Regions from separate parts of the Kitasatospora sp. NBC_00458 genome, predicted to be linked through region 4. Evidence: riboswitches for the same ligand, from Rfam matches in the RefSeq annotation. Region 4 holds a riboswitch; each other region holds the start of a gene.

Region 1 (6,900 bases), 5.4 Mb from region 4:
GCCGGTGGGACGTCCGCCGGTGGGGCGGTCGGCGGTGCCGGGGATGCGTCGTTCGGAGCCGGCGGCCGGGCGCCCGCCGGCCGGCCGGCTGTCGCGGACGAGCGAGGCCACGCCCTCGGGCCGCAGCTCGTCCAGGGTCACGGCGGTGGCGCGGAGCCGGGTGGCCAGCGTGCGGGCCAGCCCGAGCCGGACCGGGCCGGACTCGCAGTCCAGCACCACGCTCGCCACGCCCTGCCCGGCCAGCAGCCCGGCCGCCCGGTGCGACTGCGCGACGGCGTCGCGGGCGCCGGTGGCCCGGCCGTCGGTCACCACGACCAGCAGCGGGCGGCGGTCCGGGTCGCGCATCCGCTCGACCCGCAGCACCTCGTGGGCGCGCAGCAGTCCGGCGGCCAGCGGGGTCCGGCCGCCGGTGGGCAGCGACTCCAGCCGGGCCGCGCCGACCTCGACCGAGGAGGTGGGCGGCAGTGCCAGGTCGGCGGCGCCGCCCCGGAAGGTGATCATGCCGATCTTGTCCCGGCGCTGGTAGGCGTCCATCAGCAGGGACAGCACCGCGCCCTTGACGGCGGTCATCCGCTGCCGGGCCGCCATCGAACCGGAGGCGTCCACCACGAACAGCACCAGGTTGGACTCCCGCCCCTGGCGCACCTGCTCGCGGAAGTCGTCCTTGTGCAGCACCAGCGCGCGGGACGCCCGCCCGCGGGCCACCTGGTGCGGCGCGGCGGCCCGCAGGGTGGCGCTCAGGTGCAGCCGGGCGAGCCGGCCCTGCGGGCGGCGGGCCCGGATGGTGTGGCCGCTGTCGGTCTCGGCGGGGGAGCGGCGGCCCTGCGCGCCGCGCCCGGTGCCGTCGACCGCGAACAGCCTGGTCCGGTACGGGTCGCCGGCCGCCACCGGCGCCGACTCCCGGGCGGGGGAGGGGTGCTGGGCCGGGACGGGCTGCGGGCCGGCGGGCTCCTCCTCGGGGGCGGTGCCCTCGGCCCCGGCGGGCGGGCCGTCCGGACCGGCCGGCTCGGGGGCTCCGCCACCGCCGCCGTCGGGGCCGTCGCCCTCGGGGCCGTCCGGGCCGTCGGGGCCGCCGTCCGGGTCCTCGTCCGGCTCCTCGGCCCGGCCCTCCGCCGCGGCCTCCTCCTGCTCTGCCTGCTCCTGGCGGGCCTGCTCCTCCAGGGCCTCTTCCTCCTCCTGGCGGGCCTGCTCCTCCAGCGTGCGGTCCAGCAGGTCCTCGTCCAGCCCGGGCGCGTCGAAGGGGTTGCGCCGGCGGCGGTGCGGCAGGGCCAGCTGCGCGGCCTTGCGGACGTCCTCCTCCAGCACCCCGGTGCGGCCCGCCCACGCGGCCAGCGCGACGGCGGTGCGCGCCATCACGATGTCCGCGCGCAGCCCGTCCACCTCGAAGGCGGCGCAGACGGCGGTGATCCGGCGCAGCGCCGCGTCGTCCAGCTCCACCTTCGGCAGCAGCTCCCGGGCGGCGGTGATCCGCTGCGCCAGCGCCCGCTCGTCCGCGGCGAACCGGTCGGCGAAGCCCGCCGGGTCGGCGTCGTAGGCGAGCCGGCGGCGGACCACCTCGGCCCGCTCCACCGGCTCCCGGGTGGCGGCGATCTCGACGGTCAGGCCGAACCGGTCGAGCAGCTGCGGGCGCAGCTCGCCCTCCTCCGGGTTCATCGTGCCGACCAGCAGGAACCGCGCCGCGTGCCGCACCGAGACGCCCTCGCGCTCCACGTACGAGCGGCCCATCGCGGCGGCGTCCAGCAGCAGGTCCACCACGTGGTCCTGGAGCAGGTTCACCTCGTCGATGTAGAGCACGCCGCGGTGCGCCTGTGCCAGCAGCCCGGGCTCGTACGCCTTGACGCCCTCGGCGAGCGCCCGCTCCAGGTCCAGCGAGCCGACGATCCGGTCCTCGGAGACGCCGACCGGCAGCTCGACCAGCCGGGCCGGGCGCTCGGACGCCCCGGCGCCGGCGTGCGCGCCGTCCGGGCACTGCGGGTCGGGCGCGGCCGGGTCGCAGGCGAAGCGGCAGCCGTCGACGGCGGCGATGGACGGCAGCAGGCCGGCCAGCGCGCGCACCATGGTCGACTTGGCGGTGCCCTTCTCGCCGCGCACGAGCACCCCGCCGACCGCCGGGGAGACCGCGTTGAGCAGCAGCCCGAGCCGCAGGTCGGCCATGCCGACGATCGCGGTGAACGGGTATCGGGCGTCACTCATGGTTCTCACTCACGATTCTCCCTTGGGGGCCTGTCCGGTCGGTCTTGGCGGATCAGCGCGCGGCGTCGGGCGCCCGGCTGGGCGTGCGGCCGGATCGTCCTCGTACTGGACGTACTTGGGTGATCCGGGCGTGCGTCCAGGCGGGATGCCCGGCGTCGCGCGCCCGTCAAGATCGGCCGGACAGGCCCCAGGGGCCCCGGGCGGCAGGAACGGCAGCGATCCGGCCGCCGGCACCCCGCCCTCGATCAGCTTCCACAGCGCGTCGGTGTCCGCGTGCTCCTCGATCAGCTCTCCCAGCCGGTCCAGCCGGGCCTCGCGCGCCTCGGCGAACGACACGTCCGGCGCGGGGACGAACGCCCGGCCCGCCAGCGCGGCGACGTCGCGCAGCAGTGCGCGCCGGAAGCCGTCGTTCTCCAGCGCCCCGTGCCAGGTCGTCCCCCAGACCGCGCCCACCCGGCAGCCGTCCAGGAAGGGCGTGCCGCCCTCCACGGCGACCACGCCGTGGTGGATCTCGTAGCCCTCGACCCGCTGCCCGTAGGCCTCGCCGACGGGGCGGCCGAGCACCTTCTCCACGCCGAACCGCACGTGCGTCGGCAGCAGGCCGAGCCCGTCCACGGCCCCGGCCTTCGACTCGACCTCGTCGACGATCGTCCGCGCCAGCATCTGGTAGCCGCCGCAGACCCCGAGGACCGGCAGTCCGGCCGCCGCCCGGGCCTTCAGCGCCTGCTCCAGGCCGCGCTCGCGCAGCCAGGCCAGGTCGGAGACGGTGGCCCGGGTGCCGGGCAGGACGACGAGGTCGGCGTCGGCGAGCTCCTCCGGCCGGGTGGCCCAGCGGACCAGCACCCCGGGCTCCTGGGCCAGCGCGTCGAGGTCGGTGAAGTTGGACAGCCGGGGGAAGCGCAGCACGGCCACCCGCAGCACGTCCGCGCCGAGCGGCCCGCGCCCGGCGGTGCGGTCGACCACGGTGGAGAGGTCCAGCGAGTCCTCGGCGTCCAGCCAGAGGTCCGGCAGCATCGGCAGGGTGCCGAGCACCGGGCGGCCGGTCAGCTCGCGCAGCATCTCCAGGCCGGGCGCCAGCAGCCGCGCGTCGCCGCGGAACTTGTTGACGAACCAGCCGGCCACGTGCCGCTGGTCCTCGGCGGAGAGCAGCGCCAGCGTCCCGTACATCGCGGCGAACACGCCGCCCCGGTCGATGTCCCCGACCACGACGACCGGCAGCGCGGCGGCGGTGGCCAGGCCCATGTTGGCGATGTCGCGGTCCCGCAGGTTGATCTCGGCGGGCGAGCCGGCGCCCTCGCAGACCACCACGTCGTACCGGCGGCGCAGGTCCGCCAGGCACTCCAGGGCCCGCTCCAGCAGCAGCGGCTTGCGCTCGCGGTAGTCCAGTGCGCCGACCTCGGCGACCGGCCTGCCGAGCAGCACCACCTGGCTGCGGCCGTCCGCCCCGGGCTTGAGCAGCACCGGGTTCATCGCCGCCTCGGGCTCCACCCGGGCCGCCTGCGCCTGCATCGCCTGCGCGCGGCCGATCTCGGCGCCGTCGGCGGTGACGAAGGAGTTCAACGACATGTTCTGCGCCTTGAACGGCGCGACGTGGACGCCCTGTCGGGCCAGCCAGCGGCAGATGCCCGCGGTGACCACGCTCTTCCCGGCGTCCGAGGTCGTCCCGGCGACCAGCAGTGCGTTGCTCATGCCCTTCCCCTCCTCCTGCCCAGGGCCGCGCGGAGCAGCAGGTGCCCGGCGACCGTCGTGCCCAGCGCCAGTGCGCCCACCCGCCGGGAGAGCACGCAGGCCCGCTCGATGTCGTCCACGCCGACCGGCCGCAGCCCCTCGCCGAGCACCGGGCGGTGCTCGGTGCGCTCGCCGTACTGCAGCGTCCCGCCCAGCCGGACGCCGACCGCGCCGGCGAAGGCCGACTCGGCCTGGCCCGCGTTCGGGCTGGGGTGCGCGGAGCCGTCGCGCCGCCAGACCCGCCAGGCGGTGCGCGGCTCGGGCGCGGCGGCCACCGTCAGCAGCGCGGTCAGCCGGGCGCCCGGCCAGCCCGCCACGTCGTCCAGCCGTGCCGAGGCCCAGCCGAACCGGGCGTACCGGGGCGAGCGGTGGCCGACCATCGCGTCCAGGGTGTTGACGGCGCGGAAGGCCAGCAGTCCGGGGGTGCCCGCCAGGCCGCCCCAGACCAGCGCGTTGACCACGGCGTCGGCGGTGTTCTCGGCGACCGACTCGACCACCGCGCGGGCCAGCTGGTGCTCGTCCAGCGCGCTCGGGTCGCGCCCGCACAGGTGCGGCAGCCGCTCCCGGGCGGCCGCGAGGTCGCCCGCGGCGAGCGAGCGGCCGACGGTCCGGGCCTCCCGGGTGAGCGAGGTGCCGCCGAGGACCGTCCAGGTCGCGGCGGCGGCCAGCGCGGCCCGGCCGAGCGGCCCGCGGCCGAGCAGCCGGTCGGCGGCCAGCGCGCCCGCGGCGACGGTGCCCACGCAGAGCGCGGTGTACGCGGTGCCGGCGGCGCGGTCGTCGCGCCAGATCCGCCGCTCCAGCCGGCCGGCGGCGGAGCCGAAGACGGCGACCGGGTGGCCGCGGCGCGGGTCGCCGAACCGGGAGTCGGCGAGGTACCCGGTGACGGCGCCCGCGGCGAACGCGGCGGCGCGGGTCAGCGGACGCACGGTCGGGGGCGCTGGCGGGTGGTCGAGGCCGGGGCAGCCTGCATCGCGTGCGTGTCCTCACTCAGGGTCCGCGCCCTGGATCGACGTACCGGGGGCGAGAGTCTCCTGGCTTCCGGGTCGAACGCACCTCCGGGCCTTCCAGCGGCTTCTGACGGCTCGCAGTGACCTCTTCCGGACGTGCTCCCCGGTGACAGTGGCGGGACCGCGCCGGACTCGCACCGGCTTCCTCTGCTTGCCTCCGTATTGGCTGAAGGATCCCATCACGCCCCGGAAGCGGGAGTCAACCGAGGTCACGGAGCGTTTGGTCACACCGCCGGGCCCCGCTCCGGCGCCCGCTCCCGGCGGCTCCGGAGCGTCCCGGCCCGGTGTGACCTTGCTCCCGAAGTGACCCGGACGGCCGTGTCCTACTGGCCACCGGCCGCCGCCGCTAGTGGACTGGGGCCAGAACACCGGCCGGCACCGGGACTTAACTGCGGGACTTAACTGCGGGGAGCGAGTATGCGTTGGGGAATCGCGGCCACCGTGGCCGCAGCCGCCGTCGGTACCGGGGCGGCCGTGCTGGTGATCGGCCGCCGGGCGTCCGAGCGGCTGGTGCACCCGGCCGCCGCCGTCCGGGCGCGGTCCGGCCCGGTGCAGGTGCTGGCCCTCGGCGCCGGGCGGGTCACCTTCACCCCGGGCCCGGCGGCCGGGCGGCCGGGCCGGTGGGCCGTCGAGTGGGGCGAGGACGGGCACGCGGTGGTCGGCGAGGTCCTGCACCGCGACGGGAAGGGCGTCACCCGCCGGCTGCTCCGCGCCGACCGGGGCACCCTGGCGGCCGGCACCGAGGTCCGCTTCACCCCCCGGGTCCACACCGGCGACCCGACGACCGCGCTCGGCCTGCCGTTCACCGCGACCGCCGTCGAGGGCGAGCTGGGCGCGCTGCCCGCCTGGCGGCTGGACGGCAAGCGGGGGACGTGGGTGATCCTGGTGCACGGCCCCGGCGCCGACCGGCAGCAGGGCCTCGCGGTGCTCCCGCTGCTGCAGCGACTGGGCCTCCCGGTGCTCGTGGTCGACTACCGCGGAGACGAGGGCGCGCCGGCTTCCCCGGACGGCCTGGGCCACTTCGGCGAGACCGAGTGGCGGGACGTCGAGGCGGCGGTCCGGCGGGCCCTGGACAGCGGGGCGGGCCAGGTGATCCTGTACGGCTGGTCGCTCGGCGCCACGACGGTGCTGCAGACCGCCGCCCGTTCCGGCTGGGCGTCCTCGATCAGCAGCCTGGTCCTGGACTCGCCGGTGCTGGACTGGCCGGCCGGCGCGCGGCGCAGCGCGGCCCGGGCCGGCTACCGGGGTGCGGCCGCCGAACTGGGCGCGCTCGCCGCCGAGGGGCGGACCGGAGTGGATCTGGCCGACTTCGCGCGCCTCGCGGAGGGCACCGACCTGCGCGTCCCCACCCTGGTGCTGCACGGCCCGGACGACCCGGTGGCGCCGTTCCGCGCCGCCGAGCGGCTCGCCGGGCTCCGCCCGGACGTGGTCAGCCTCCAGGCCTTCCCCGGTGGTGACCACGCCGCTCTCTGGAACACCGACCCGGACCGCTACGAGGAGACGCTCCGCCGCTGGCTCACCCCTTTCCTCTGAGCCCGCCCCGTCCGGGCCGCGGCGTCCCGCCGGTCGCCGCGGCAGGCTCCCTTCCCGCTTCCGCCCCGCTTCCCCTCGCTCCCCTCCCCGGCGCTCACCTGGCATGGACCCGCCACTAAGATCAAGCCAGTCGGTTTGGCCTCTGTTGCCCGATCTTGTGGAGGCCCCGCGCCCGCCGCCCGGCCCGCGCGTGCAACCGGATGTGACAGATGGCCGGTACAAGGGGAAGACTGCTCGACGTGACGTCTCGGAACCCGCGCGACCGTGATGCCCCGCTCCCGCCGACGATCGGTACCGGTGCGACGGTGACCCGTCTCCCGGGAACCGCCCACCGCCCCGCCGGCGCCAGGCCGGGCACAACCCCCGGCGTACCCCGCCGACGAGGCCCCGCCCCCGCACCCGGCCGCGGCCGGGTCCCCGTGCCGGAGGGCTTCCCCGC
Region 2 (6,900 bases), 4.5 Mb from region 4:
GTCGTACAGGAAGACGCCGGGCCGGTACGCCGGCTCGGGCACGGCGGCGACCTGCCCCTTGAAGTCGGCGATCAGCTTGTCGGCCCGGTCCCGGACGTCGAAGATCTCGCCCAGGTTGGCGAGGTCGGTGTAGAGCGCGTCCAGCGGGGACATCACGCCGCGCTCCGGGCCCTTGCCGCTGCGGCAGGACTCGCTGAGCACGTACGAGGCGATGCCCAGGTCGCCCAGCGCCTGCGGGGTGACGCCGCTCGCGTCGTCGAAGCCGTAGTGCCAGCCGGCGAAGACCAGGTCGGCCTTGGCCTCCAGCGCGATCTCCTTGGTGATCTGCTTCTTGGAGAGCCAGGTGGTCCGCTGGTAGCCGTCCTTCCAGGCGACCTTCCCGACGTCGCCCTTGTCGTCGGGCATCACGTAGCCGGCCATCCGGTTCTCCAGGCCGAGCGCCAGCATCAGCTCGGTGATGCCGACGTCGTTGGTCACCGTCCGGGCCGGCTTCTGCTTGAAGGTGAGCTCGGTGCCGCAGTTCCTGACGGTCACCGGGTAGTGGGCGGAGGCGGTGGCGCCGTCACCGCTCGGGGCGATCTCGGCCCCGCAGCCGGTGAGCGCGAGGGTGAGCAGGGCGGCGGCGGCAACGGCCTTGGTGCGCATGGGGGTTCCTTGCTGGATCAACGGGGGGTCACTTGGCGAGTCGGTCGAAGAGCAGCTGGACGGCGCCGGTCACGGGGTGCCGGACGGGCGTCGCCCGGACTCCGAACACCTCGGCGAGCAGCGCGGGTTCGAGCACCTCGGCGGGCGGTCCCGAGGCGACGATCCGCCCGGCCGCGACCACGTACAGCAGGTCGCAGTGGCCGGCCGCGAGGTTGAGGTCGTGCAGCGCGGTGAGCACGGTCGGCCCGGCCTCCCGGACCAGCGCCAGCACCTCCAGCTGGTGGGCGATGTCCAGGTGGTTGGTGGGTTCGTCGAGCACCAGCACCTTCGGCTCCTGGACCAGCGCCCGGGCGATCAGCACCCGCTGCTTCTCGCCGCCGGACAGGCTCAGGAAGCCCCGTTCGGCCAGGTGCGCGGCGCCCACCCGGCGCAGCGCCCCGGCGCACCGCTCGCCGTCGCCGGAGGCGGCGGCGGCGGCGAACCCGCGGCGGTGCGGCAGCCGGCCCATGCCGACCACCTCGGCCACCGTGAAGTCGAACTCGGCGGAGTGCTCCTGCGGCAGCGCGGCGACCCGCCGGGCGGCCTCGCGCGCGGTGAGCGCGTGCAGCTCCTCGCCGCCCAGCCGGACGGCCCCGGCGGCGGGCCGCAGCGCCCGGTAGACGCAGCGCAGCAGGGTGGACTTGCCGCTGCCGTTCGGTCCGACCAGGCCGACGACCTGCCCGGCCGCGGCGTCCAGGGTGACGTCGTGGACCAGTCGGAGGCCGGCCACCTCGACCGAGACGCGGTCGACGGCGAGGTCCAGGGCGGGGGCCGCGGCGGGCCCGGGGACGGTCGTGCGGGCCGTGGTCACCGGCCACCTCCGAAGGAGTAGCCGCGACGGCGCATCAGCAGCAGGAAGCAGGGGACCCCGAGGGCGGCGGTGACCACCCCGACCGGCAGTTCGGCCGGCGCCAGCAGGGTGCGGGAGACGACGTCCACCCAGACCAGCAGCAGTGCCCCGGCGAGCGGGGCGATCACCAGCACCCGGCGGTGTCCGGCGCCGACCAGCATCCGCACCAGGTGCGGGACCATCAGCCCGACGAAGCCGATCGCGCCGCTGACCGCGACCACGGTGCCGGTGACGGCCGCCGTCACGACGAACAGTTCGCGCCGCAGCCGGTCCGGGTCGACGCCGAGCGAGGCGGCCGTCTCGTCGCCCATGGCGAGCGCGTCCAGCCGGCCGGCGGCGCAGAGCAGGTAGGCCGCGCCGGCCAGGACGGTGGCGGCGGCGATCGGCACCGAGGCCCAGGTGGCCCCGCCGAGGCTGCCGAGCAGCCACATCATGGCGGAGCGGGCGGCCTCGCCGCGGGCGGCGGCGAACACCATCAGCGCCGTGACGGCGGAGAAGCCGTAGGACATCGCGGTGCCGGTCAGCACCAGTCGCAGCGGGGTGAGCCCGTAGGCGGTACGGGCCGTCAGGTAGACCAGCACCATGGCGATCAGGGCGGCGCCGAAGGCGGAGACGGACAGCGCCCAGACGCCGAGCGAGGCGAAGGCGCCGAGCATCAGGACGGCGCTGGCGCCGACCGAGGCGCCGGAGGAGATGCCGAGCACGAAGGGGTCGGCCAGCGCGTTGCGGACCATCGCCTGCACCGCCGCGCCGGTGACGGACAGTCCGGCGCCGACGACGGCGGCGAGGACGGCGCGCGGCAGCCGGATCTCCCAGACGATCGCGTAGGCGGCGGCCTCGTCGGCCTCCAGCCGGCCGCCGGTCAGGCCGGCGCCGAGCAGTCGCAGCACCTGGGACCAGCCGAGGCCGGAGGAGCCCAGTGTCACCGCGCAGACCAGGGAGAGCAGCAGGGCCGCGGCGAGGCCTGCGGCCAGCGGGAGGGTGGGTGTCCGGCCCGGTCCGGGCGGGGCGCCGGCCGGCGCCGGTGGTGCGGTGGCGGTGGTGCTCAAGAGGGGCGCGCCTTCGCCTCGGGCCGGTTCGGCGCGGGGCGGCGCGCCCGGGCGGGGATGTGCCGGGGCGCCATCCCCTCGCAGTCCGCGGCGAGTTGTCGGGAGGTCGGCGTCCCGGGGCGATCGGGCTCACGGTGCGGGGCACCGTTTACCGTTGCGGGTCAGCGCCGGATTCGCACCGGCTTCCCCCTCGGGACGCCCTGGCAGCATAACAAGCGCTCAGGGCAGGCAACCCTTACCCGGTCGGATGATCGGGGAAACGCACGGCCGCCCCCGTCCGGCGGTGCGGACGGGGGCGGCCGAAGGGTCGTGAGCGGGGATCAGCCCTGCTTGGTCTCCCAGAAGATCTTGTCGACCTCGGCGATCAGGTCGAGCAGGGCCTGCCCGGTGGCCGGGTCGGTCGACGCCTTGGCGGCCGAGGCGGCCTTCAGGGTGTCGTTGACCAGCTGGTGCAGCTGCGGGTACTTCTCGAAGTGCGGGGCCTTGAAGTAGTCGCTCCACAGCACCGAGATGTGGTGCTTGACGGCCTCGGCGCGCTGCTCCTTGATGATGACGGCGCGGGCCCGGAAGTGCGGGTCCTCGTTGGCCTGGTACTTCTCCTGGGTGGCCTTCACCGACTCGGCCTCGATCCGGGCCTGAGCGGGGTCGTACACGCCGCAGGGCAGGTCACAGTGGGCGTGGGCGGTGGCGCGCGGTGCAAACAGACGAGAGAACATGGGAGTCCTTCCTTAGATCGTCTTCCCGCGGCCGAGATTACCCCGCCGCCCGCGGGGTTTCGCGGTCGGGCAGCGGGCCTAGGGCAAAAGTCGGAGCCGGAACCGTGCGAATCCGGACACCGGCGGGTGACGGTCCGTACGGCAGACTGGGGAGCCGAGGACGCGGTCGGGAGCCGGGAGGAGGAGTCGTGGCGCGGAGCGCGGAATCGGAGGGCGGCACCGCGGGGGGTGGCGCGCCGTTCGGGCTGATCGACGTGGCGGGCGACTCGATGGTGCCGACGCTGCGCGAGGGGGACCAGCTGCTGGTCCGGTACGGGGCGCGGATCCGGCCGGGCGCGGTGGTGGTGTTCCGCCACCCGTTCCAGCAGGACCTGCTGGTGGTCAAGCGGGCCGACGGCCGGCGCCCCAAGGGGTGGTGGCTGCTCTCGGACAACCGGCCGGTGGACAGCGACAGCCGCAGCTACGGCGCGGTCCCGGAGGAGCTGGTGCTCGGCCGGGTGCTGCTGAGGCTGCGCCCGCGCCCGGCCTGGCTGGCCCCGGGCCGCCGGCTGGAGCGGCTGCTGCTCTCCGCCCCGCTGGTCCGGATCCCGGGACTGGCCAGGCGCTTCGGCGTCTGGGTCCGCCCGGAGGAGATCCGGGGGACCGGGGCCTGACCCGCCCTAGCCCTGCCCGGCGATGGCGGCGGCGGCCTCCTGGGCCTCCAGCCGCTTGCGGGCCCGGTAGGCGGCGACGTTCGCGCGGGTCGCGCAGCGGTCCGAGCAGTACCGCCGGGACCGGTTGGTCGAGGTGTCCAGGTAGGCGTTGCGGCAGGGCGCGGCCTGGCAGATGCCCAGCCGGTCGGAGCCCAGCTCGGTCAGGTGGACGGCCAGGCCCATGCAGGCGACGGCGCTGAAGTGCGCGGTCGCGGTCGGGGAGTTGTCGGCGAGGTGCAGGTGCCAGCGGGGCCGACCGTCGGCGTCGAGGTAGTCGTGGCCGGAGACCAGCGGACTGACCGGGAACTCCATCAGCAGGCTGTTCAGCAGGTCGACGCTGCGGAACTCGTCGCCCTCGGCGGCGGCCTCGAAGACCCCGCGCAGCCGGGTGCGGACGGCCCGCAGCCGGGGCAGGTCGGACTCGTCGGCCAGGTCGCGGGCGCGGGAGGAGTCCGAGAACAGTCCGCGCACCGCCTCCACCGAGGTCAGCGCGTCGGTGCCGCGCTCGGGCTCCTCGGTGTTCACCAGCCGGACGGCCAGATCGGCGTACGAGGCGAGCTCCACGGGGGTCCTTCCAGGGTAGGTAACGGGCTGACTGCCTCCAGCCTATTACCCGTTCGGGGAAAACGTCGGCGCCCGGCAGGACCGGCCTGCCGGGCGCCGGGGCGGGCGCGTTCGGGGCGCCCCGGATCGGGGCGCCCCGGCCCGGGTCAGAGCACCTTGGAGAGGAACGCGCGGGTGCGCTCGTGCTGCGGGTCGGTGAGGACCTGGCGCGGGTCGCCGGACTCGACGACCACGCCGCCGTCCATGAACACCAGCGCGTCGCCGACCTCGCGGGCGAAGCCCATCTCGTGGGTGACGACCACCATGGTCATCCCCTCCTCGGCGAGGCCGCGCATGACGTCGAGGACGTCGCCGACCAGCTCGGGGTCGAGCGCCGAGGTGGGCTCGTCGAAGAGCATCAGCTTGGGCTTCATGGCCAGGGCCCGGGCGATCGCCACCCGCTGCTGCTGGCCGCCGGAGAGCTGGGACGGGTAGTTCTTCGCCTTGTCGGCCAGGCCGACCCGCTCCAGCAGGGCCATCCCGCGCTCCCGGGCGGCGCTCCTGCTCTCGCCCTTGACCTGCACCGGCGCCTCGATGATGTTCTCTATGGCGGTCATGTGCGGGAACAGGTTGAAGCGCTGGAAGACCATGCCGATGTCGCGCCGCTTCAGCGCGACCTCGCTGTCCTTGAGCTCGTAGAGCCGGTCGCCCTTCTGGCGGTAGCCGACGAGGTCGCCGTCCACCCAGAGCCGGCCGCCGTTGATCTTCTCCAGGTGGTTGATGCACCGGAGGAAGGTCGACTTGCCGGAGCCGGAGGGGCCGATCAGGCAGAACACCTCGCCCTGCTTGACCTCCAGGTCGATGCCCTTGAGGACGTGCACGGCACCGTAGGACTTGTGGACGTTCTCGGCGCGGACCATCGGGCCGCCCTGGGGGGCGTCGGCGGTCGGCTTGGTCAGATCGGTCATACGTGACCACCTCCCTCGATCCCCGGGACCACGTCGTGCTGGGTCTTCGGGGTGCGCTTCCCGGCGAACAGGCCCCGCAGTCGCTGCAGCGGGGTGGGCGGGAGGGTCCGGTTGGAGCCGCGGGCGTAGTGCCGCTCGATGTAGTACTGGCCGATGGTCAGCACGGAGGTGAAGGCGAGGTACCAGAGGCTGACCACGATCAGGATCGGGATGTTCTGGTAGTTCCGAGAGTAGATGATCTGACCGGCGCGGAAGATCTCCTCCAGGGAGATCACGGAGACCAGCGAGGTGGTCTTGAGCATCGAGATGGTCTCGTTGCCGGTCGGCGGGATGATCACCCGCATCGCCTGCGGCAGGATGACCCGCCGCATGGTCGTGAACTGGCTCATGCCGAGCGCGTGCGACGCCTCGGCCTGGCCCTCGTCCACCGACTGGATGCCGCCGCGGACGATCTCCGCCATGTAGGCGGCCTCGTTCAGGCCGAGGCCCAGCAGGGCGGCGACGAAGGTCGGGATCAGCACGTTGGTGGACTCGGACCAGAACTCCGGTCCCCACGGCACGCCGATCGAGAGCTTGGCCCAGATCAGGCCGAGGAAGTTCCAGAACACCAGCTGCACCAGCACCGGGGTGCCGCGGAAGACCCAGATGTAGATCCAGGCGGTGCCGGAGAGCAGCGGGTTCCGGGAGAGCCGCATCACCGCGAGGATGATGCCGCCGACCACACCCATGATCATGGCGAGCGCGGTCAGCTCCAGCGTGACGAGCATGCCGTGCACGATGCTGTCGTGGAAGAGGTACTTCCCGACGATGTCCCACTTGAAAGCGGGGTTGGTGAAGAGGGCGCTCAGCAGCATCGCGCCGAGGACGGCGATGACGACGGCGCCCGCCCAGCGTCCGGGGTGGCGGACCGGGACGGCCTTGATGGTCTCAGGCCGTCCCTTCTCCGCGTGCCCCTTGTCCAGAGAGTTCACGGTGTGGCCTCGGGGGAGAGAGGAATCCGGCGGAGGGTCAGCTGACGGCGCCGTTGAGCGTGGACTTGTCGAGGGCACCGGCCTCGACGCCCCACTTGGAGAGGATCTGCTTGTAGGTGCCGTCGTCGATCAGCGACTGGACGGCGCCCTGGACGGCCGGCGCGAGCGCCGAGCCCTTGGCGAGGGCGATGCCGTAGGGGGCCGAGTCGTAGGTGGCGCCGAGCTTCTCCAGCTGGCCGCCGGACTGCTTGATCGCGTAGTCGACGACCGGGGAGTCGGCCATCATCGCCTGGTCGCGGCCGGAGACCACCGCGTTGGTGACGTCGGTCTGCAGGTCGAACTTGTCGCCGTCGTTGACGACGCCCGGCTTGCCGGCCTTGACGCAGGCGGGGCTGCGGGTGTCGGTGATCTCCTGCGCCTGGGTGGT
Region 3 (6,900 bases), 4.5 Mb from region 4:
GGATGCGGTCGGGCAGTGGCCCGGGGAGGGCGCAGGGCTCGGCCCGCGCCCTCCCCGCGTTGCAGCGCGGCCCCCCAGCCCACAGATTGAGACCGGGCAGCCCCTTGCGTGGCATGGCCCGGCAGGTCGAAAGCCTTCCGCATACCTCCGATCCGGACAAGTGGACCAGTGGGCGATCTTCATCCCGCTTCGTGTGGGATCCCGCGCCCCGACAGACCGCCCCGGGCGAGGCAGCGGGCGACGCCGTCGCCGCTGCCGGGGCCGATGCAGATGCGGATGAAGTCCCGGTGGGCCTCGCGGGTGGCAATCGATGGTCGTGCCAGGCTTGTTGCAGACCGAGCACTACGCCCGTGCAGTGCTGGAAGCCAATCCGGCTGCCGTCCGACCGGAGCGCATCGAGCAGCTTGTTGAGATTCGGATGGAGGGAAGGAAGGCCTCTCCAGGACGGACCCGGCCAGATTCCGGGCGATCATCCGGGAGCCGGCGCTCAGGTGCCCCGTCGGAGGCAGGAGTGTCCAACGAGCGCAGTCGGAGCACCTTGCCGAGGTTGCTCAGCTTCCGAACACCACCTTGCAGGTTGTGCCATTGGAAGTTGGCGCCACGGCTGGCGCCTGCGGAGCATTGGTGATGTTCGGTCTCACCGACTCCCCGAACCCCTGGGGCGGTCTTCCCGGAGACACCGACGAGCAGCCGTTCCTCGCCGGGGTCAAGGGTGGGGAGTTTCCGACCGACTGACTCAACAGTGATGCCCCGCACGGCTGTGGCTGTGCGGGGCACCTCTGTCGGTTCCTCGTCGCTTAGAAGTCGTCGTCGAAGGCGACCGAGCCCTCGACGGCGACCTGGTACGCGGAGACCCGGCGCTCGAAGAAGTTGGTCAGCTCCTGGACGTTCTGGAGCTCCATGAACCCGAACGGGTTCGTCGACCCGTACCGGATCGGCATGCCGAGGCGGGCGAGGCGCTGGTCGGCCACGGCCTGGAGGTACTCGCGCATCGACGCGGTGTTCATGCCGGGCAGGCCGTCGCCGCACAGGTCCTGGGCGAACTGGAGCTCGGCCTCGACGGCCTCCTCCAGCATCTCCGTCACCTGCTGGGCCATCTTCTCGTCGAAGAGGTCGGGCTCCTCCTCGCGGACGGTGTCGACCACCGACATCGCGAAGTCCATGTGCATGGACTCGTCGCGGAACACCCAGTTCGTCCCCGTCGCCAGGCCGTGCAGCAGGCCGCGCGAGCGGAACCAGTACACGTACGCGAAGGCGCCGTAGAAGAACAGCCCCTCGACGCAGGCCGCGAAGCAGATCAGGTTCAGGAGGAACGCGCGGCGGTCGTCCTTGCTCTGCAGCGAGTCGATGTGGTCGACCGCGTTCATGTACTTGAAGCAGAACTGGGCCTTCTGGTGGATGGAGGGGATGTTCTCCACCGCGGCGAAGGCCGCGTTGCGGTCCTCCGGGTCCGGAAGGTAGGTGTCGAGCAGCGTCAGGTAGAACTGGACGTGCACGGCCTCCTCGAACAGCTGACGGCTCAGGTACAGCCGCGCCTCCGGGGAGTTGATGTGCTTGTACAGGCTCAGCACCACGTTGTTGGAGACGATCGAGTCACCGGTCGCGAAGAACGCGACCAGCCGGCCGATCATGTGCCGCTCGCCCTCACTCAGCTTCGCCAGGTCGGCGACGTCCGAGTGCAGGTCCACCTCCTCCACCGTCCAGGTGTTCTTGATGGCGTCGCGGTACCGGTCGTAGAACGACGGGTAGCGCATCGGGCGCAGCGTCAGCTCGAAGCCAGGGTCGAGCAGCATCTTCTCGCGGTCGGGGGTGCTCACTGGCAGGCCTCGCAGGACTCGGGGTTCTCCAGGGAGCAGGCCAGCGCGGCCTCCTCCTCCGGGGTGAGGGTCGGGGTGCCGGCGCCGATCGGGCCGACGGGGACCGGGGCGGCGGCGCGGGCGGTCCCGGAGGCGGCCTGGGCGATCCGGGTCGCCGGGCGCGAGCGCAGGTAGTAGGTGGTCTTCAGACCGACCTTCCAGGCGTACGCGTACATCGAGCTGAGCTTGCCGATGGTCGGCGCGGCCATGAACAGGTTCAGCGACTGGCTCTGGTCGATGTACGGCATCCGGGCCGCGGCCAGGTCGATCAGCGCGCGCTGCGGCAGCTCCCAGGCGGTGCGGTACAGCGACCGGACCTCGGCGGGCAGCCAGCCGAGCTCCTGGACCGAGCCGTTGGCGTCGCGCAGCGCGTCCCGGGTCTGCTCGTCCCAGACGCCCAGCTCCTTGAGCTCGCGCACCAGGTACGGGTTGACCTGGAGGAACTCGCCGGAGAGGGTCTCGCGCTTGAACAGGTTGGAGACCTGCGGCTCGATGCACTCGTACACGCCGGCGATCGAGGCGATCGTCGCGGTCGGGGCGATCGCCAGCAGCAGCGAGTTGCGCAGGCCGGTGGTGGCGACGCGGGCGCGCAGCGCCTCCCAGCGGTCGGCCCACTCGGGCGCGGCGCTCGGGCTGTGCTTGCCTTCCAAGAAGTGGTCGATGTGCAGCTCGCCGCGGGCGGCGCGGGTCTCGGCGTACGCCTCGTGGCGGCCGAGCTGCTCGGCCAGGTCGGCGGAGCGCTCGTACGCGGTGAGCATGATGCGCTCGGCGATCAGCGTGGAGAGCCGCTTGGCCTCGGCGGAGTCGAAGTCCAGGCGGAGCTGGAAGAAGACGTCCTGGAGGCCCATCACGCCGAGGCCGACCGGGCGCCAGCGGGAGTTGGAGGCCCCGGCCTCGGGGGTCGGGTAGAAGTTGATGTCCACCACGCGGTCGAGGAAGGTGACGGCGGTGCGGACGGTGGAGTCCAGGCGGTCCCAGTCCATCGCGTTCAGCAGGTCGGCGGCGGTCGCGCCGGCGGCCACGTGGGCGCCGAGGTTGACCGAGCCGAGGTTGCAGACGGCGGTCTCGGAGTCGTCCGTGACCTCCAGGATCTCGGTGCAGAGGTTGGAGGAGTGGACGGTGCGGCCGGGCAGCGCGGTCTGGTTGGCGGCGCGGTTGGAGGCGTCCTTGAAGGTCATCCAGCCGTTGCCGGTCTGCGCCAGGGTGCGCATCATCCGGGCGTACAGGGTCTGCGCGGGGATGGTGCGGACGGCCTTGCCGGCCAGCTCGGCCTTCAGGTAGGCCTCGTCGAACTCGGCGCCCCACAGGTCGACCAGCTCGGGGACGTCGGCCGGGGAGAACAGCGACCAGTCGGCGTTGGCGTTGACCCGGCGCATGAACTCGTCCGGGATCCAGTGCGCCAGGTTCAGGTTGTGGGTGCGGCGCGCCTCCTCACCGGTGTTGTCGCGCAGCTCCAGGAACTCCTCGATGTCCGCGTGCCAGGTCTCCAGGTAGACGCAGGCCGCGCCCTTGCGGCGGCCGCCCTGGTTGACGGCGGCGACCGAGGAGTCGAGGGTGCGCAGGAACGGGACGATGCCGTTCGACTTGCCGTTGGTGCCCCGGATCAGCGAGCCGCGCGAGCGGATCCGCGAGTAGGAGAGGCCGATGCCGCCGGCGTGCTTGGAGAGCCGGGCGATCTGCGCGTACCGCGAGTAGATCGAGTCCAGGTTGTCCAGCGGGGAGTCCAGCAGGTAGCAGCTGGACATCTGCGGGTGCCGGGTGCCGGAGTTGAAGAGGGTCGGCGAGGAGGTCAGGTACTCCAGCCGGCTCATCAGGCGGTACAGCTCGGCCACCTCGCGCACCGACTGCTCGTTGTCGCCGACCGCCAGGCCACAGGCGACGCGGAGCAGGAAGTGCTGCGGGGTCTCGACGACCTTGCGGGTGATCGGGTGGCGCAGCAGGTAGCGGGACTGCACGGTGCGCAGGCCGAAGTACTCGAAGCGGTCGTCGCCGGCCGGGTCGATCAGGGCGTTCAGCGCGTCGGTGTGCTTGGCGACGAAGGCCGCGGTGGCGTCGCCGATCAGGCCCTCGGCGTGGCCGACCGTGATCGAGGTGGAGAACGAGACCACGCCCTGGCTCGCCGCCTCGTCGACGATCTCCAGCGCGAGCAGCCGGGCCGCCAGCTTCGAGTACTGCGGGTCCTCGGCGATCATCGACGCGGAGGCGTCCACGGCCAGCCCGCGCAGCTCGGCGAAGTCCGATCCGGCGTGGCGGCCGCGCAGGGCGGCGGCGGCGACGTGGCCGGGGTCCACCTGGGGGAGGTCGGCGCTGCGGTCGGTCAGCAGTCGGAGGAGCGCGCCGCCCGGGTCGGAGACCGTCGGGGCGGTGGGGGCGGAGCTGGAACCCTGGGCGGGCAGGGTGACTGAGGCAGCGGTGGTCAAGGCGCTCTCTCCTGGCGGCGATCGGCGGCTGTGGATCGGGGTACCGGGCCGTTCGGGGCAGGGGAGGACGGCGCGGGCGCCCTGGGCGTCGCGCGGCGTGTCGTCCCCGGCCCGCCCGCGAGGCCCGGAAGGTGGTGCTCGTGCTGGGGCCTCTGCGGGGAGGCGCTCGCACACCGTCGGCAGGTACTCGGACTCGCGGGCCCCGTCGGGGGCGGCCGCTCACCGCTGCGGGGCAGTCCCGGACTCGCACCGGGTTCCCCTGCGTCGACAGCAGGATTGAGCATACATCTAGTGGTGCTCTCCCGATGCGACACCACATGTTGTGCAGCGCGGCGTGTTGGCCCGATGACGGCTGGTACCGGGGCGGGGGTCCGGACACCCGCCCGGAGCCGTGTTCTGAAACGGATTGGTCACCGGATCGACCCCTCGTCCGGTGCATGCCCTACGATCTCGGCACATGAGCGAGGGAACGGGCGCTCCGGGGGATCGGGCCAGTCGGGCCGTGCCGCCGGAGCAGGGTCAGCAGCCTGGGGCACCGGGGCCGGCGCCCCAGCACGGTCAGCCGCCGGTGCCGCCGCCCGGCGGGTTCGGGCCGCCTGCGACGCCGTACGTCCAGCCGGGGGCGGGGGTGCCGCCGCAGGGACCGCCGCCGGTGTTGCCGCAGGTGCCGTCCGGCTCGGTGCCGTACCCGCAGCCGGGTCCGCAGCCGGGCCCGCAGCAGGGTCACCAGCCGGGTCCGCAGCAGGGTCCGCAGCAGGGTCTCCCGCCGCAGGCGCAGTCGGTCGCCGGCGCTCCGACGCAGTTCGTCCAGTGGTCCCCGCAGGGCGGTGGGCCGCAGCCGGTCGCGCCGTCGTCCGCCGAGCCGGACTGGAACGCGATGGCGGACCGGCACGCCACCGATGCGCGCCGGCGCAAGCGCCTGTGGATCGGCGCGGTCGTGGTGGCGGCCGTCCTGGTCGGCGGGATCGTCGGGGCCGGGGTGTGGATCAACGGCAGGGACAAGGGCGGCGACGACCCGCAGCCGGTCGCGAGCTCGTCCACCGCGGGCGGTCCGTCCGCCACGGGCACTCCCACCGAGCAGGCGGTGGCGGCCATCTCCGACGCCGCCACCGACAAGCTGCCGGTCGACGCCGCGACGCTGTTCCCGGACCAGACCCGGACCATCGACGGCAAGGTGTGGACCCGTCAGGTGACCGGGTCGACCGCACCCTGCTCCAAGGCGACCACCGGCGGGCTCGGCCTCGCGCTCGGCGACGACACCTGCCGTTCGCTGGTCCGCGCGACGTACGTCAACGGAGAGAGCGCCGTCACGGTCGGCATCGCGGTCTTCGACAACAAGGCCGGTGCGGACCGGGCGCTCGGCCGGCACGCGGGCCTGATCCAGGGTCTGTCGGGCACCGGCGTCGCGATGTTCTGCGTGACCGACAAGTCGGGCTGCACCGAGACGCACGCGTCGATCGGCCGCTTCGGCTACTTCACGGTGGCGGGCTCGCTGAAGCAGGGCGCGGACCAGAGCGACCAGATCGCGGCGGCCGCGGCCGCCCCGCTGGCGGGGCGCGCCAAGGAGGTCCTGCTGGGCCGCGGCGGTCGCAGCGGCTGACCGCGGGACCGGGGGAAGGCTGAGTCGGGAGGCCGGGGGCGGTCCGATAGGATGACCGCCGCCGGGGGGAGGGATGCACTCTCCACGGCCGCCCTGGTGGGGAATCAGCGAGCAGGAGGTACCGCGCGGTGAGCGCTGCCGTCAATGCGACCAGCAGACGGCGCAGAGCGGCGGGCCGCAGACGCGGACAGGGGGAGCCTGTTCCGGCGATGCTGCTCCCGGCGCCGCCCACTTCCCAGGAGAAGTACAGCTACACCGTCCGGCACCAGTGGGTGTTGACCCTGTGTTCGGTGGTGAGTTTCGGCTGCCTGGTGGTCAGCCAGGCCGAGCTGTACTCGCTCGGGTCGTGGTTCTGGCTCTGCGTCCCGTTCCTGTTCTTCACGGTCGTCTACTACGTGGTGTCGCTGCGCGTGAACAGCTTCACGCCCAACTTCGACATCAGGGAGCACCGCCGGCTGGTCCGGCAGTGGAGCCCTGACACCCACCCGACGGTGGACGTGTTCCTGCCGGTCTGCGGCGAGCCGATCGAGGTGCTGCACAACACCTGGACGTACGTCCGCAAGATGGCGGAGCACTACCCGGGCCTGGTCATGCCGTACGTCCTGGACGACGCGGCGAGTCCGGAGGTCGAGGCGATGGCCGCCGACTTCGGGTTCCGGTACGGCGTGCGGGAGAACCGCGGCTGGTTCAAGAAGGCCGGCAACCTGCACTACGGCTTCGGGCGCTCCGACGGCGAGTTCATCCTCATCCTGGACGCGGACTTCGCGCCCCGGCACGACCTGCTGCACGAGGTGCTGCCGTACCTGCAGCGCAACCCGAAGCTGGGCATCGTCCAGTCGCCGCAGTTCTTCCGGGTGCTGGACTCGCAGAACTGGATCGAGCGCGGCGCCGGCGCCATCCAGGAGCTCTTCTACCGCTCGGTCCAGGTCGCCCGGCAGCGCAACGACGGCGCGATCTGCGTCGGCAGCTGCGCGGTCTACCGGCGGGCCGCGCTGGTGGAGAACGGCGGCACCACGCTGATCGC
Region 4 (6,900 bases):
CCTGGCCCTGCACACCCAGGTGGTGCTCACCGACCGGGTGAACGCCGTCGCGGCGACCGCCGTGACGGCGGGGTGGGCGCCCGCACCCGGCGTGAACGGACCGAACGGCGCGAGCGGCGCGAGCGGACCGAACGCGACCGGCGTACGGGCGGACCGGCCGACTGCGGACGACGTGCCCGGCCCGGGCGGCGAGTCGGCCGGTCCGTTCGAGGCGGCGCTGGAGGTCTTCCAGGTCCTGGCCGCGCTGGACGAGGCCGCCCGCGGCACGGGCGGCCTCGTCGTCGTCCTGGAGCAACTGCTCCGCCGGGCCGCGGGCACCCTCGGCGGAGGGCCGGGCGAGGTGTCCGAGGTGTGGGCGTTCCGGCGTCGACTGCGCCGGCACGGACTCGACCCCCGGGTGCTGTTGCGGGCCCTGCCCGAGCACGACGAGGCTCGCCGCCGCTGGCTTGTCCCGCTCGCCCCGCCGGTCCCGGTGGACGCGCAGGCCGAGCTCGACGTGCAGGCCGAGCCCGAGGGGTCCGGAGCCTCCACTGCGTCCGGCGGTGCGGACCGGCTCTCCGCGCTGCTCGACGCGTTCCGGGCGGCTCTGGTGGACGCGCTGGCCGAGCCGCTGTTCGCCCGGCTGTCGGCCACCGGGCGGCGCCATCTCGCCGCTGCCCTGACCGGCGGGACCGGGACCGGGACCGGGGGTGCGAGCGGGACCGGTAGCGCGAGCGGAAACGGGCGCAGGTCTGCGGGCGGGCCGGGTCTGCGGACGTTCCTCGCCGCCGTGGCGGAGCAGCTGCCGCCGCTGCGCGGCACCTCGACCGCGCTGGCGCTCCTCACCGCCCCCGCCTCGGAACCGGAGGGCGGATCCGCCACCGGAGGCGCGGCCTCCACGGGCGCGGCCCCCGGGGGAGCGGGCATCCCCGGCGGAGCGGGCGCCACCGGTGGCGTCGAGGGCCTCCACGGGCCAGGCGGAGCCGTGGCCCAACGTCATCTCGCCTCCGTGGCAGCCCAGTTGGCCCGGCTGCCGGACCAGGACCCGTGCTTCCTGGGGCGTGAGGAGCTGGTCGACCGGATCGTCGGGGCACTGCGCAGACGCCACGCCCGCTACGGGCGGGCCACCGCCTTCCTGGCCGGTCAGCCCGGCGTCGGCACCTCGGCCGTGGCCGTCGAGGTCGCCCACCGGCTCGCTCCCGACTTCCCCGGGGGCGCCCTCCACCTCGACCTGTTCGGTCTGCAGCCCGGCCTGTGCCGGGACGCCCGGACCGTCGTCCGGGTGGTGACCGAGGCGCTCGGTCTCGACCTCGGCTCCGGCGCGATGGACGACGCCCACCTCTTCGCGGCCTTCACGGGCGCCCTGAGCGACCGCGGCGTCCTGCTGGTCCTCGACAACGCCCGGGACGCCGCCCACGTGGCGCCGCTCGCCCGGGCCGCCGCGGGCGGGGCGGTCATCGTCACCTCGCGGGACCGGCAGCAGGGCTACGCCGATCCCGGACTCGTCTTCACGGTGGGCCCGTTGCACCGTGACGCGGCCGTCCGGGTGCTGTCCTGGTGCGGCGACGACCACGTGGCCGACCACCGCCCGCTCCACCTGCTCGCCCACCTGTGCGACGACGTGCCGATGGCGCTGCGGATGGTCGGGGCCCGGCTGACCAGCGATCCCGACCTCGACCTCGACTACCTGGTGCAGGTCCTGGAGGAGGAGACCACCCGGCTCGACTACCTGGAGGCCGGTGACCGGGCCCTGCGGGCGGTCATCGGACTGAGCTACGACGCGCTGGACGGGCCGGCCCGGCGGGTGTTCCGCTACACCGCCGCCGCTCCTGGCTCGGCGACCACCGGGCCGGAGCTGGGCCACGGCCTCGAAGCCCCGCCGCTGCGCCAGGAGCTCCTCCTCAACCGGCTGGCGGACCGCAGCCTCGCCGGGAAGGAGGTCGTCCGCGTTCCGGACCGGCCGCTGCTCGCCACCTTCACCCTCTTCGACCTGGTCCGGCTGTACGCGCTGGAGCGCCTCGCGGCGGAGGAACAGCCGGACGCCGTAAGCGACTTCCGGCAGCGATCGGTGGCCTACCTGTGCGACGCGATCGCCGGCATCACCGATGAGACCGTGGACGGCGGACAGGCGGGCGAGCTCGACCCGGCCCGGTTCGAGGACGCGCTGCGGCTGGCCCAGGAGCACGACTGGCTCGACCTCGCCACCCGGCTGGCGATCGGTCTGCACGTCCTCGCCCTGGCGCGCGGCGAGCTCGACGGCATCCTGGCGATCAACGCGACCCGGGTCGCCCTGCACCTGAAGGCGGGGGAGCCGGAGGAGGCCGTGAAGGCCTGCCTGCTCAACGCGGAGACCCTGCTGGCGAAACGGGCCTTCGACGCGGTCGAGGCATCGGCCCGGGAGGCGATCCGGATCGCCGGGTCGTACGGGCTGCCCGAGCGGGCGGCCGAGGCGCGTTTCCGGCTGAGCCTGCTCCGGTGGGAGCAGGAGCGCTTCCCGGAGGCGCTGGCGGAGGGCGTCGAGGCGGCGGATGCGCTCGAAGGGCTCGGCCGGTGGCGGACGGCGGTGCCCGTGGCCGCCAACAACTGCCTGATCGCGCTGCGGATGGACGACGGACCCGCGGGTCTCCTCTGGGGGCGGCGTGCGGTGGAGCTCGCCGACCGCCACGGCGACGGGTACCAGCAGGCGTCCGCCAGGCACGACCTGTCCCGGGCCGAGCTGCTCACGGGGGAGTACGCGGCGGCCGTGCGCACGGCCCGGGACACGGCGGACCGCTGGGAGCGGCAGGGGCGTCTGCTGGACGCGGCGACCTGCTGCGGCATCGCGGCCGAGGCGGCGGAGGCGACCGGGGACCTCGCGGCGGCGGCGGAGCTCTGCAACGCCGCCGCCGACCACTGCCTCCGGGAGGGGACGAGCGGCCGGATCCTGGACGCCCTGGTGAGGTTGAGCGCGCTGTACATGCGGGCGGGCTCCCATCGGAACGCCGGCTTCACCCTGGACCGGGCCCTGGCGGCGCTCCGGTCGGCCGGGCCTGCGGCGGCCGGGTCCACGGCGGTCGGCGCGGACGTTCCGGCGCTGCTGCGGACCGAGGTCCTGCTGCGGCACGCCGCCGTGCGGCTGTTCCCGGACGTGCTGGTGGCGGGCGGCGGGGACGGCGAGGCGTCCGCCGGTCGGCCCGGGGAGCTGGGCCGGGTGGACCGGCCGGTCGGGGCGGACGAGGGCGCCCCGGAGGCCGGGGACCTGCCGGAGGGCGGGGCCGGTTCGGAGGAGGCGCCGACCAGTGAGGAGCTGGAGCGGCTGCGCGACGTGCTCGCCCGTCATCGGGAGGGTGCCGTACCGGTGGAGGAGGCCTGCCGACAGGCGGAGGTCCTGCTCACGGCCGACACGCGGTATCCGCCGGTCAGGGAGGCCTGGCTCTTCCTGGAGCTGCGCGGCGCCGACGACCGGCCGGCGGCGGCCCTGCCCGGTGCCGGGTAGGGAGGGCGGGTCGCCCGTCGTCCGCGTGGGGCCCTGGACTTACTAGGACGTCCGACTATATGGTCGTGGAAAGGTCCGCGGTGTCAGGGAAGCCGGTGTGAGTCCGGCACGGTCCCGCCACTGTGACCGGGGAGTCCGTCCACGCAGGACACGGCCACTGGCAGCCAGCCGGGAAGGCCCGCGGGCGGGCGTCGATCCGGGAGTCAGGATACCGGCCGCGGACGGTCCGTGTTTTCCACGAGGATGGAGACGACACGCATGACTCCGGGCTGCTCCCGTTCCACCGCCCCCGGCCGTCCTGTGCCGCCCGCCGGGGCCCACCTGCTCTGACGGTCCGCCTGTCGCACCCCGCCGACGGCCGCCCCGCCGCGCCACCGCGCGGCGTGCCGCCGTGGGCGGAGTCCTCCATTCCTCCTCTCCCCACCCCAGACGAGAGAAGGAACCGATGGTCCGTGAACTGACCCACTTCGTCGCAGGCAAGCGCGTCCCCGGGACGTCCGGCCGCCTCGGCGACGTGTACGACCCCAACACCGGCCGGGTCCAGGCCCGGGTGCCGCTCGCGAGCCGCGCCGAGGTCGAGGCGGTGATCGCCGACGCCGCGCAGGCGCAGCCCGAGTGGGCGGCCTGGAACCCGCAGCGCCGGGCCCGGGTGCTGCTGCGCTTCCTCCAACTGGTCGAGCAGGAGCGGGAGCCGCTCGCCAGGCTGCTCTCCGCCGAGCACGGCAAGACGGTCGCCGACGCGCACGGCGACCTCCAGCGCGGGCTGGAGGTGGTGGAGTTCGCCGCCGGTATCCCGCACCTGCTGAAGGGCGAGTTCACCGACAACGCGGGCACCGGCATCGACGTGTACTCGATGCGCCAGCCGCTCGGCGTCGTCGCCGGGATCACGCCGTTCAACTTCCCGGCGATGATCCCGCTGTGGAAGGCGGCGCCCGCGCTGGCCTGCGGCAACGCCTTCATCCTCAAGCCCTCCGAGCGGGACCCCTCGGTGCCGCTGCGGCTGGCCGAGCTGTTCCTGGAGGCGGGCCTGCCGCCGGGCGTCCTCAACGTGGTCAACGGGGACAAGGAGGCGGTCGACACCCTGCTGGAGGACCCGCGGGTGCAGGCGCTCGGGTTCGTCGGCTCGACGCCGATCGCCCAGTACGTCTACGCGACGGCCGCCGCCCACGGGAAGCGCGCCCAGTGCTTCGGCGGTGCCAAGAACCACATGATCGTCATGCCGGACGCCGACCTCGACCAGGTGGCCGACGCGCTGATCGGCGCCGGCTACGGCTCGGCGGGCGAGCGGTGCATGGCGATCTCGGTCGCCGTCCCGGTCGGCGAGGAGACCGCCGACGCCCTGGTGGCCAAGCTGGTCGAGCGGATCGGCGCGCTGAAGGTCGGCCGCTCGGACGACCCGGAGGCGGACTTCGGCCCGCTGGTGGGCCCGGACGCGCTGGAGCGGGTCCGCGGCTACCTGGACCTGGGCGTCCGGGAGGGCGCCGAACTGGTCGTCGACGGACGGGACTTCCGGCTGGAGGGGCACGAGGGCGGGTTCTTCCTCGGCGCGTCGCTGTTCGACCGGGTCACGCCGGACATGCGGATCCACCGCGAGGAGATCTTCGGCCCGGTCCTCTCGGTGGTGCGCGCCGCCGACTACGAGGAGGCCCTGCGGCTGCCCAGCGAGCACGAGTTCGGCAACGGGGTGGCGATCTACACCCGGGACGGCGACACCGCCCGCGACTTCACCCGCCGGGTGAACACCGGCATGGTCGGCGTGAACGTGCCGATCCCGGTGCCGATCGCCTACCACACCTTCGGCGGCTGGAAGCGGTCCGCGTTCGGCGACCTCAACCAGCACGGGCCGGACTCGATCCGCTTCTACACCCGCACCCGCACCGTCACCTCGCGCTGGCCCTCCGGGGTCAAGGAGGGCGCGAGCTTCACCATGCCGACGATGGGATGAGCGCCGTGCACGACCACGACCACGACCTGAGCGAGGACCAGCGGGCCGTCGCGGAGACCACCCGGGCGTTCGCCGACGAGTACCTGGCGCCGCACGCGGTGGAGTGGGACCGGACCAAGCACTTCCCGGTGGACGTGCTGCGCAAGGCGGCGGACCTCGGCCTGGCCGGCGTGTACGTCCGCGAGGACGTCGGCGGGTCCGAACTCACCCGGCAGGACGGGGTGGTGGCCTTCGAGGCGCTCGCCACCGGCTGCCCGTCGATCGCCGCCTACCTGTCCATCCACAACATGGTGGGCTGGATGGTCGACCGCTACGGCACCGCCGACCAGCGCCGCCGCTGGCTCCCGGCGCTCTGCACGGCCGAGCATCTGGGAAGCTACTGCCTCACCGAGCCGGGCGCCGGATCGGACGCCGCCGCGATCGCCACCCGCGCGGTGCGCGACGGCGACCACTGGGTGCTGGACGGCGTCAAGCAGTTCATCTCCGGCGCGGGCGCCGCCCGGCTCTACCTGGTGATGGCCCGGACCGGCGGCCCCGGACCGAAGGGCGTCTCCGCCTTCGTCGTGGACCGCGACGACCCGGGGCTGTCCTTCGGCCCGAACGAGCAGAAGATGGGCTGGAACGCCCAGCCCACCCGGCAGGTGGTGCTGGACGGGGTCCGGCTGCCCGCCGACCGCCTCCTCGGCGCCGAGGGCGGCGGGTTCGGGATCGCCATGGCCGGGCTGAACGGCGGCCGGCTCGGCATCGCCGCCTGCTCGCTGGGCGGCGCCCGGACCGCGCTGGAGCGCGCCACCCGGTACCTCGCCGAGCGCGAGGCCTTCGGGGCCCGGCTGCTGCACGCCCAGGCGCTCCAGTTCCGGCTCGCCGACATGGCGACCGAACTGGAGGCCGCCCGCGCCCTGGTGTGGCGGGCCGCCGCCGCGCTGGACCGCGGCGACGACCGCGCGCCCCAGCTCTGCGCGATGGCCAAGCGCCACGCCACCGACACCGGGTTCGAGGTCGCCGACCAGGCGCTCCAACTGCACGGCGGCTACGGCTACCTCGCCGAGTACGGCATCGAGAAGATCGTCCGCGACCTGCGGGTGCACCAGATCCTCGAAGGGACCAACGAGATCATGCGCGTCATCGTCGCCCGCGGCCTGACCGGGGCCGCCTGATGGCCACCACGGACGGAGCGGACCCCGGCGAGGTCGTCGTCGACCGGGACGGGCGGGCGGGCCTGATCGTCCTCAACCGCCCCAAGGCCCTGAACGCCCTCACCCACGGCATGGTCCGGCGGATCGCCGCCGCGCTCGACGCCTGGGAGTACGACGACTCCGTCGCCACCGTCGTCGTCACCGGCGCCGGTGAGCGCGGGCTCTGCGCCGGCGGCGACATCGTCGCCATCCACCGGGCGGCCACCGGCGGCGACCGGCGGGCCACCGAGGAGTTCTGGCGCGACGAGTACCGGCTCAACGCCCGGATCGCCCGCTACCCCAAGCCCTACGTCGCGGTGATGGAC

The links. Region 4 has a riboswitch for cobalamin ahead of OG550_RS03870 (CoA-acylating methylmalonate-semialdehyde dehydrogenase). Riboswitches for the same ligand answer to the same signal wherever they lie in the genome.
Region 1: it holds a riboswitch for cobalamin, as region 4 does, so the genes downstream of both, OG550_RS27280 (cobalamin biosynthesis protein) here and OG550_RS03870 (CoA-acylating methylmalonate-semialdehyde dehydrogenase) in region 4, are expected to answer to the same signal.
Region 2: it holds a riboswitch for cobalamin, as region 4 does, so the genes downstream of both, OG550_RS23395 (FecCD family ABC transporter permease) here and OG550_RS03870 (CoA-acylating methylmalonate-semialdehyde dehydrogenase) in region 4, are expected to answer to the same signal.
Region 3: it holds a riboswitch for cobalamin, as region 4 does, so the genes downstream of both, OG550_RS23255 (ribonucleoside-diphosphate reductase subunit alpha) here and OG550_RS03870 (CoA-acylating methylmalonate-semialdehyde dehydrogenase) in region 4, are expected to answer to the same signal.

What each region holds. Positions count from the first base shown of each region.
Region 1 covers NZ_CP107904.1:6,514,009-6,520,908, forward strand. Annotated here, with positions in the region: gene OG550_RS27270 (putative cobaltochelatase) at 1-2,193, opposite strand, end outside; gene OG550_RS27275 (cobyric acid synthase) at 2,203-3,882, opposite strand; gene OG550_RS27280 (cobalamin biosynthesis protein) at 3,879-4,847, opposite strand; cobalamin riboswitch at 4,926-5,128, opposite strand; gene OG550_RS27285 (alpha/beta hydrolase family protein) at 5,346-6,461, shown strand; gene OG550_RS27290 (hypothetical protein) at 6,671-6,900, shown strand, end outside.
Region 2 covers NZ_CP107904.1:5,608,681-5,615,580, forward strand. Annotated here, with positions in the region: gene OG550_RS23385 (ABC transporter substrate-binding protein) at 1-645, opposite strand, end outside; gene OG550_RS23390 (ABC transporter ATP-binding protein) at 674-1,447, opposite strand; gene OG550_RS23395 (FecCD family ABC transporter permease) at 1,492-2,583, opposite strand; cobalamin riboswitch at 2,689-2,817, opposite strand; gene sodN (superoxide dismutase, Ni) at 2,904-3,299, opposite strand; gene sodX (nickel-type superoxide dismutase maturation protease) at 3,488-3,952, shown strand; gene OG550_RS23410 (CGNR zinc finger domain-containing protein) at 3,959-4,555, opposite strand; gene OG550_RS23415 (amino acid ABC transporter ATP-binding protein) at 4,702-5,502, opposite strand; gene OG550_RS23420 (amino acid ABC transporter permease) at 5,499-6,473, opposite strand; gene OG550_RS23425 (ABC transporter substrate-binding protein) at 6,511-6,900, opposite strand, start outside.
Region 3 covers NZ_CP107904.1:5,574,245-5,581,144, forward strand. Annotated here, with positions in the region: partial or broken gene OG550_RS32810 (DUF5753 domain-containing protein) at 308-735, shown strand; gene OG550_RS23250 (ribonucleotide-diphosphate reductase subunit beta) at 798-1,793, opposite strand; gene OG550_RS23255 (ribonucleoside-diphosphate reductase subunit alpha) at 1,814-4,252, opposite strand; cobalamin riboswitch at 4,438-4,560, opposite strand; gene OG550_RS23260 (hypothetical protein) at 4,929-5,876, shown strand; gene OG550_RS23265 (glycosyltransferase family 2 protein) at 6,086-6,900, shown strand, end outside.
Region 4 covers NZ_CP107904.1:1,114,870-1,121,769, reverse strand. Annotated here, with positions in the region: gene OG550_RS03875 (trypsin-like peptidase domain-containing protein) at 1-3,454, shown strand, start outside; cobalamin riboswitch at 3,496-3,688, shown strand; gene OG550_RS03870 (CoA-acylating methylmalonate-semialdehyde dehydrogenase) at 3,900-5,399, shown strand; gene OG550_RS03865 (acyl-CoA dehydrogenase family protein) at 5,396-6,556, shown strand; gene OG550_RS03860 (enoyl-CoA hydratase/isomerase family protein) at 6,556-6,900, shown strand, end outside.